Simiduia agarivorans SA1 = DSM 21679: one gene and its partner. The protein of the gene in region 2 binds, or shares a complex with, the protein of the main gene of each other region. Links are inferred from orthologs where the notes say so. Each region holds a gene or a part of one and is shown on either strand. Other genes may lie near its edges.

What was found. The genes of interacting proteins can lie anywhere in the genome.
Region 1: the proteins of accB (region 2) and accD are in contact, whole or in part, in a solved structure (PDB 8UXZ), measured with the Escherichia coli proteins. The link is inferred for Simiduia agarivorans SA1 = DSM 21679 from one-to-one orthologs.

Annotation. Positions count from the first base shown.
Region 1 is NC_018868.3:134,031-136,812, reverse strand. It holds accD (acetyl-CoA carboxylase, carboxyltransferase subunit beta), read right to left. Parts: upstream 1,933-2,782; coding sequence 1,069-1,932; downstream 1-1,068. Other genes in the region: trpA (tryptophan synthase subunit alpha), read right to left, coding at 1,972-2,781; M5M_RS00615 (bifunctional folylpolyglutamate synthase/dihydrofolate synthase), read right to left, coding at 1-1,069.
Region 2 is NC_018868.3:2,109,726-2,114,936, forward strand. What follows is about bases 1-2,731. They hold accB (acetyl-CoA carboxylase biotin carboxyl carrier protein), read left to right. Parts: upstream 1-1,000; coding sequence 1,001-1,462; downstream 1,463-2,731. Other genes in these bases: M5M_RS09415 (protein-disulfide reductase DsbD family protein), read left to right, coding at 1-183; aroQ (type II 3-dehydroquinate dehydratase), read left to right, coding at 519-956; accC (acetyl-CoA carboxylase biotin carboxylase subunit), read left to right, coding at 1,491-2,731. Outside these bases: more of accC, read left to right, coding at 2,732-2,837; M5M_RS09435 (M1 family metallopeptidase), read left to right, coding at 2,943-4,799; M5M_RS09440 (acyl-CoA thioesterase), read left to right, coding at 4,926-5,211. UniProt on the Escherichia coli protein: This protein is a component of the acetyl coenzyme A carboxylase complex; first, biotin carboxylase catalyzes the carboxylation of the carrier protein and then the transcarboxylase transfers the carboxyl group to form malonyl-CoA.

The DNA.
Region 1 (2,782 bases), 2.0 Mb from region 2 along the record:
TTTCGGGCAGCGCGGCCAAATGCAACTGCACCTTCCCCGCCGTTGCCAACACAGACAATACCGCCTCCGTGTCTTTATCGGCCATCATCGCCAACACGATCTGCTTGACGGCAGCAGTGCCCTGCGCCTGCCCGGCTTTCTGCAGGAAAAAACGGCAAGCGGCCGGGTTGTGCGCCACGTCGAGTAACAGCGTCCGGCCACTAATCAGCACGTGCTGATGACGACCCGATAGCTGCAGTGCCGGCAAGGTCACCTCCAGCCAGGACTGCGGTAGCGCAAACCCCAGCCGATGCGCCAGCAAACAGGCGCCCACCACACTCGGCAGCGGCAGCGCTGGCCGCGCAATGGTTAACGCAATGTCGGGTGCCTTCACCCGAATCTGTTTGCCCTGCTCTATCAGCGCTAATTCTGTGCCGACCACCCACAGCGAAGTGCCCAGGGTATCGGCCAGTGCGCGCACCGACGCTACCGGCTCGGCATCCATGTAAATCGCCACCTGTTCAGGCCTGAAAATGCCGGCTTTTTCCCGCCCGATACCCTCCAGGTCGTCCCCTAACCAATCCTGGTGATCGAGTCCGATACTGGTCACCAGCGCGGCGTCGGGATCGACAATGTTGACCGCATCGAGCCGTCCGCCCAGCCCCACTTCCAGCACCCACACCGACAGATTCAGCTGAGCGAAAATCCACAGGGCCGCGAGCGTGCCAAATTCAAAGTAGGTCAGGCTGATATCGCCCGCCGCCTGATCGATGGCGTCGAAGGCGCGACAAATCAAACCGTCATCGGCCTCAACCCCGTTGACGCGGATACGCTCGTTGTAGCGGTGCAAATGGGGAGAGGTATAAGCGCCCACCGACTGGTCGAGCGTCAGCATCAGGCTTTCCAAAGTGGCGACGGCGCTGCCTTTGCCATTGGTACCGGCAATGGTCAGCACCCGGGCGCGGGCGGCTGCCTGCTGAAGGCCCAATCGGGTTGCCACTTCGGCAACCCGGGCCAACCCCAGATCAATGGCACTGGGGTGGTGGGAGGTCTGCCAGTTCAGCCAATCATCAAGACAGGCAAATCGCATTAAGCGGCGTGGCTTTTGGTGAACTTGGCCAGCAAACCGGCGACCCGGTCGCGCATGTCAGCGCGCGGGATAATCATGTCGATGGCGCCATGATCCAGCAGGAACTCTGCACGCTGGAAGCCTTTGGGCAACTTCTGGCGAATGGTCTGCTCGATGATATTGGGGCCGGCAAAACCGGCGCGGGCACCGGGTTCGGCAGCGTTGATATCGCCCAGCAGCGCCAGACTTGCGGACACGCCACCGTACACCGGGTCGGTCATGATGGAGATATAGGGAATACCGGCCATCTTCAGGCGTTCAATCACCGCACTGGTTTTTGCCATTTGCATTAACGAGATCAATGCTTCCTGCATACGGGCGCCACCGGTAGCGGAAAAACACACCAGCGGAATGCCTTCCTTGAGGGCCACCTGGGCTGCGCGGGTAAAGCGCTCGCCCACCACATAGCCCATAGAGCCGCCGTGGAAAGCGAATTCGAACGCCACAGCCACCACGGGCATGCCCTTGAGCTGGCCTTTCATAGCCACCAATGCATCTTTCTCGCCGGTGTCTTTCTGCGCCTGGGTCAGGCGGTCTTTGTATTTTTTGATGTCTTTGAATTTCAGACGGTCTACGGGCAACACGTCGGCCGCAATTTCCTCACGACCCTGTGGGTCCAGGAAAATATCCAGCCGGCGACGGGCCCCGATGCGCATATGGTGGTCACACTTGGGACACACGTCCATATTACGCTCAAGCTCCGGCCGGTAGAGTACCGCGGAACACTTCAGACACTTTTTCCACAGGCCTTCGGGCACCTTGCTCTCGCCCTTCTTGCCTTCTTTGCGCACCACGTTGGTTACGATTTTGTCCAACCAGCTCATGATTCGTTCACCAATTTTGTTGTTCTGTGTCGCCGCAGGTTACAGGCTGTCGAGCGCTGCGCGCATGGGCGCAATCAGACCTGCGGTTTGAGAGGCGATAGTATCCACACTTTCGCTGGCCAAATCACCCATTCTGGCCACCAGAAGGCTACCAACCACCACGCCATCGGCCACCTTGGCCACTGCTTTGGCTGAATCGGCATCCTTGATACCGAATCCCACGCACAGGGGCAGCGGGGTGTGACGGCGGATCTGGGCGGTTTTCTCGGTCACCGAGGCCACGTCCAGGTGACCAGCGCCAGTGACACCTTTGAGTGACACATAATAGAGGAATCCCGATGCCAACTCGGCCACATGGGCGATACGGTCATCCTGGGTAGTGGGTGCCAGCAAGAAAATGTTTTCCAACTCAGAGGCTTTCAGCACCTGGTTAAAATCAGCGGCCTCTTCCGGTGGCAGATCGACCGTCAGAAAGCCATCCACGCCCGCCTGTTTCGCGGCTTTGGCCACGGCGTCATAGCCCATGCGCACCACCGGGTTGGCATAGCCCATCAGCACCACTGGCGTGTCCCGGTTAGTGTCGCGGAAGGCTTGCACCACGGCAAAGGTATCGCGCAGGCTGGTGTTATGCGCCAGCGCGCGCTCATGGCCCAGCTGAATTACCGGGCCATCCGCCATCGGATCGGAAAATGGCACACCCAGCTCGATGATGTCCGCCCCGGCCGCCACCAGCGCGTGCATGGTAGCCAGTGTGGCGCCCGGTACCGGGTCGCCATTGACGATATAGGTGACCAGTGCTTTTCGGCCCTCCGCCTTCAGTTGGGAGAGACGTTGATTAATTCGGTTCATG
Region 2 (5,211 bases):
AAAGCTGACTGGACCAAATACAATGCCGATATCACTGCACTGCTGGCGCAATACCAACGCAATGGCGTGCCGCTCTACCTGATGTTCCCCGCAGATCCGGCGGCCAAACCCGAGATTTTGCCGCAGCTGCTGACGCCCGAAATCTTTACCGACGCACTTTACCGCGCGATAGAGACAAATTAAGCGAAATTGAACACCAAAGCCTGCAAGTTTTTAAATCTTGCGGGCTTTGGCTGTCAAACTGCAGCCACTTTCGCCAAACATGTCGCCTTCTGCCCACTTCCAGACAACCAAATCCCAAATAAAACAAGCGTTTTGATGCTAACTTCTGCGAACTGGTAGCGATTAGGTAAGAATTCACGGTTTTCACCTGCAACCCGTGGACAAGGAGTCACAAATGGGGCACACTCGCCCTTCATTTTCGGCTCCCGACCCTTTTGCCGACGTTCGTTGCACGATCGCGGCCAGATCAGGGAATCGGGTCATTTTGAATCAACCAGGTGACGAAATTCTCCGGCATGGCGACAATTCTTGTACTGCACGGCCCAAATCTGAATTTACTCGGCACCCGCGAGCCTGGCGTGTACGGCAGCACCACGCTGACCGACATCAACCAGCGCCTGACCGAACGCTGTCTGCGCGACGGCCATCACCTGCAAGCCCTGCAAAGCAACGCCGAATATGAACTGATCGACCGCATTCACGACGCCAAGCGCGAGGATGTGGATTTCATTCTGATCAACCCCGCTGCGTTTACCCATACCAGCATCGCGCTGCGCGATGCGTTATTGGCGGTCGCGATCCCCTTTATCGAAGTGCACCTGTCAAATGTGCACGCGCGTGAACCATTCAGACACCACTCCTACTTTTCCGATGTGGCGGTGGGTGTCATCTGTGGGCTGGGAGCCCAGGGATATGAGCTGGCATTGGAAGCCGCACTTCAGAAACTGGCCTGAAAACCAATTCCTATTAACAGGCAATAACACAAAGTGAGAGTGTGATGGATATTCGCAAAATCAAAAAGTTGATTGAGCTCCTTGAAGAATCCGACATCGGCGAAATTGAAATTAAAGAGGGTGAAGAATCAGTGCGCATCAGCCGTGGCTCCAGCCACCAGCCGGTGATGCCCGTGCAATACGCCGCTGCGCCTGCCGCAGCACCGGCCGCTGCACCTGCCCCTGTTGCGGCAGCCGCCGCACCGGAAGCCGCCGCCGCGCCGGCCACCAGTGGTCACGCAGTGAAATCACCCATGGTGGGCACCTTCTACCGCTCCCCCAGCCCGGGCTCACCGGCGTTTGTGGAAGTGGGCAAACAAGTGAAAGCCGGCGACGTCATCTGCATTATCGAAGCCATGAAGATGATGAACCAGATTGAGGCCGACAAGGCTGGTGTAATTGAGGCGATACTGGTAGAAGACGGCGAGCCCGTCGAGTTTGATCAACCCCTCGTCACCATCGTTTAACTGACGGCTGCCGACAGGAGTTGACCTCATGTTTGATAAAGTACTGATTGCAAACCGCGGCGAGATTGCGCTGCGGGTTTTGCGCGCGTGTAAAGAGCTCGGCATCAAAACCGTGGCCGTGCACTCGCAAATTGACCGCGACCTGAAGCACGTGCGCCTGGCCGACGAAACCGTGTGTATCGGTCCCAACCCGTCGCCCAAAAGCTACCTGAATATCCCGGCCATTATTTCCGCCATGGAAATCACCGATTCGGTGGCAGTACACCCCGGTTACGGCTTCCTGGCCGAAAATGCCGACTTTGCTGAACAGGTGCAGCGCAGCGGGTTTGTTTTCATTGGCCCCGACCCGGACGTGATTCGCCTGATGGGCGATAAAGTCTCTGCCATCGCGGCAATGAAAAAAGCCGGTGTACCCACCGTGCCCGGCTCGGACGGCCCGCTGCCGGATGACCGCGAGCGCTGTCAGGAAATCGCCAAACGCATTGGTTACCCGGTGATCATCAAGGCCGCTGCCGGCGGTGGTGGTCGCGGCATGCGTGTGGTGCATACCGAAGCGGCGCTGATCAACGCCATTCAGCTGACCAAATCCGAAGCCAAGAACGCGTTTGGCGACGATACCGTGTACATGGAAAAATTCCTCACCAACCCACGCCACGTGGAAGTGCAGGTCATGTCTGACGGTCAGGGCAATGCCGTGCACCTGTACGATCGCGATTGCTCTTTGCAGCGCCGTCACCAGAAAGTACTGGAAGAAGCACCGGCACCCGGCATTCCCGATGCTGTGCGCGAGGCCTGCTACGCATCCTGCGTAAAAGCCTGTATTGATATTGGCTATAAAGGCGCCGGCACTTTTGAGTTCCTGTACGAAGATGAACGTTTCTACTTCATCGAAATGAACACCCGCATCCAGGTGGAGCACCCGGTCACCGAAATGGTTACCGGCATCGACCTGATTAAAGAGCAAATCAGTGTGTGTGCGGGCAACAAATTGTCGATCAAGCAGGAAGACATCGTGCTCAAAGGCCACGCCTTTGAATGCCGCATCAATGCAGAAGATCCGAAAACGTTCATGCCCTGTCCGGGCAAGATCAACACTTTCCACAGCCCCGGCGGGCTGGGCATCCGGGTCGACTCGCACATTTACGGCGGCTACAGCGTGCCCCCGAATTACGACTCCATGATCGCCAAGGTGATCAGCTACGGAGACGACCGGGAAATCGCGCTCAAACGCATGCGCAACGCACTGGATGAAATCGTGGTGGACGGTATCCGGACCAACATCCCTCTGCAGAAGGAGCTGGTGCGCGATGCTGGCTTCGCGAAAGGGGGCGTTAACATCCACTACCTCGAGAAAAAGCTCGAAGCCAACAAGTGATACCAAAGCCCGCATCTGCGGGCTTTTTTGTCTTTGCCCCGGGCATTTTTGGGGTGTGGCGCCGCCTTATCCGTCTTTAACCTGACACAATAAACGGAGTATCCCATGTCCCGGACATTTTTCGCCTGGGTCCTGCTCATTTGCACCAGCCTCGGTGCCCATGCAGCCACACTGGACCCATCCAAGGACTACCACAGCCAGTCCAACCCCCATCAGATTAAGGTGACCCATTTCGCATTGGACCTGAATGTGGATTTCAAAAAGCGCGAGCTGGCAGGTCATGTGGTTTATGACTTCGAGCGCAAAGACCGCAATGCCCGCGAACTGCTTCTGGATACCCGGGACATCACCGTCATCGCCACCAGCGTGCGCGTAGACGGCAAATGGCAGAAAACCGGCTTCAAACTGGAAGCCGCCGACCCCGCACTGGGCAGCGCGCTGCGCATTGCCGTGCCGGAGAAAGCCGAACAGGTCAAAGTCCAGTATCGCACCAGCCCGGCCGCGTCCGGCCTGCAATGGCTCCAGCCCGAGCAAACTGCCAGTAAAAAGCACCCGTTCCTGTTCACCCAGGCACAGGCGATTCACGCCCGCAGCTTTATCCCGTCCCAGGATACGCCCCAGGTGCGCACCACCTACGACGCAATCCTGCGCACGCCCAAAAACCTGCGCGCGGTCATGAGTGCCGAAAACACGCCCAATGCGGCCAAAACCGGCACCTATCAGTTTCACATGCCGCAGGCCATTCCCTCCTACCTGATCGCACTGGCAGTGGGCGATCTTGACTTCAAAGCCATGGGCGACCGCACCGGGGTCTATGCCGAGCCGGCTCTGTTAGATGCCGCTGTGGCCGAGTTTGAAGACACCGAATCCATGCTCATTGCCACCGAAAAAGCCTACGGCCCCTACAGCTGGGGGCGCTATGACCTGCTGATTCTGCCGCCGAGTTTTCCATTCGGCGGCATGGAAAATCCGCGCCTGAGCTTCATCACCCCCACGGTGATTGCCGGCGACAAAAGCCTGGTCAGCCTGATTGCGCACGAATTGGCGCACTCCTGGTCGGGCAACACCGTCACCAACGCCACCTGGCGCGACCTGTGGCTGAACGAAGGCCACACCACCTACCTGACCTACCGGATCATGGAGATCATCTACGGCACCGACCGGTTCAATATGGAATCGGTGCTCGGCTATCAGGACCTGACCGCCGACCTGGCCGATCTACCGGCGAATTACCAACACCTGGCCATCGACCTGCGTGGCAAGGATCCGGACGACGCCTTCAGCGATGTGCCCTATGAAAAAGGCGCGCTGTTTCTGAAAGAAATTGAACAGCGCATCGGCCGCGCCGCGTTCGACGCTTATCTGAAACAGTATTTCGCCGACTACGCGTTTAAAAGCCTGTCCACCGAAGACTGGCTCGCCTACGCGCAAACGCACCTGATTGCCAAACACCCGTCGGCCTTGTCCCTGGATCGCTTCAAGGCCTGGATCTATGCGCCGGGCCTGCCTGCCGATCACCCGCTGGCCGAATCCGATGCGTTCACAAAGATCGATCGCATCCACACCGACTGGCTTGCCGGCGCGATCCCGGCCACCGCCATCGACACCAAAGGCTGGACTGTGCATCAGTGGCTCTACTTCCTGAACAATTTGCCAGAACAACTCAGCCCGGAGCAAATGAGCGCGCTGGACAGCGCCTTTAATCTGACCGCCAGCACCAACAATGAAATCGCTCACAGCTGGTTGCTCATGGCCATCCGCAACCAGTACCAGCCCGCCTACGCCCGGCTGGAAACCTATCTGGTCAGCATTGGCCGGCGCAAGCTGATCACACCGCTCTATCGCGCCCTGATGGAATCCCAACAAGGGCAGGCATTCGCGCGCAAGGTTTACGCCGAAGCCCGTCCGGGCTATCACCCGCTGGCCCAGGGCACCATGGACGCCATCGTCAACGCAAAATAATCGCTCTGCCATCCGGTGGTCTGCGCGACCACCGGATGCCGCGCACTAAGTTGAAAAACTTTCACGCGCCCAATCCGGCAACCGGTCTCTGAATCGTTATACTGACCGCCCAACCCGGAGCCCACTATGAATCACCCCCTGTTCGAGCAACGCCAACAGCATTCAGAAACCCGTGTGGTCAAGGCGATCTTTCCCGGCACCACCAACCACCACGACACCCTGTTTGGTGGCCAGGCGCTGGCCTGGATGGATGAGGTCGCGTTTATCAGCGCCACGCGCTTTTGTCGCAAACCGCTGGTCACCGTATCCAGCGACCGCATTGATTTCAAAGAACCCATTCCCGCCGGCACTTTTGCCGAACTCGTGGCCCGCGTGGTTGGCGTGGGGCGCACCAGCCTGACCGTGCGCGTGG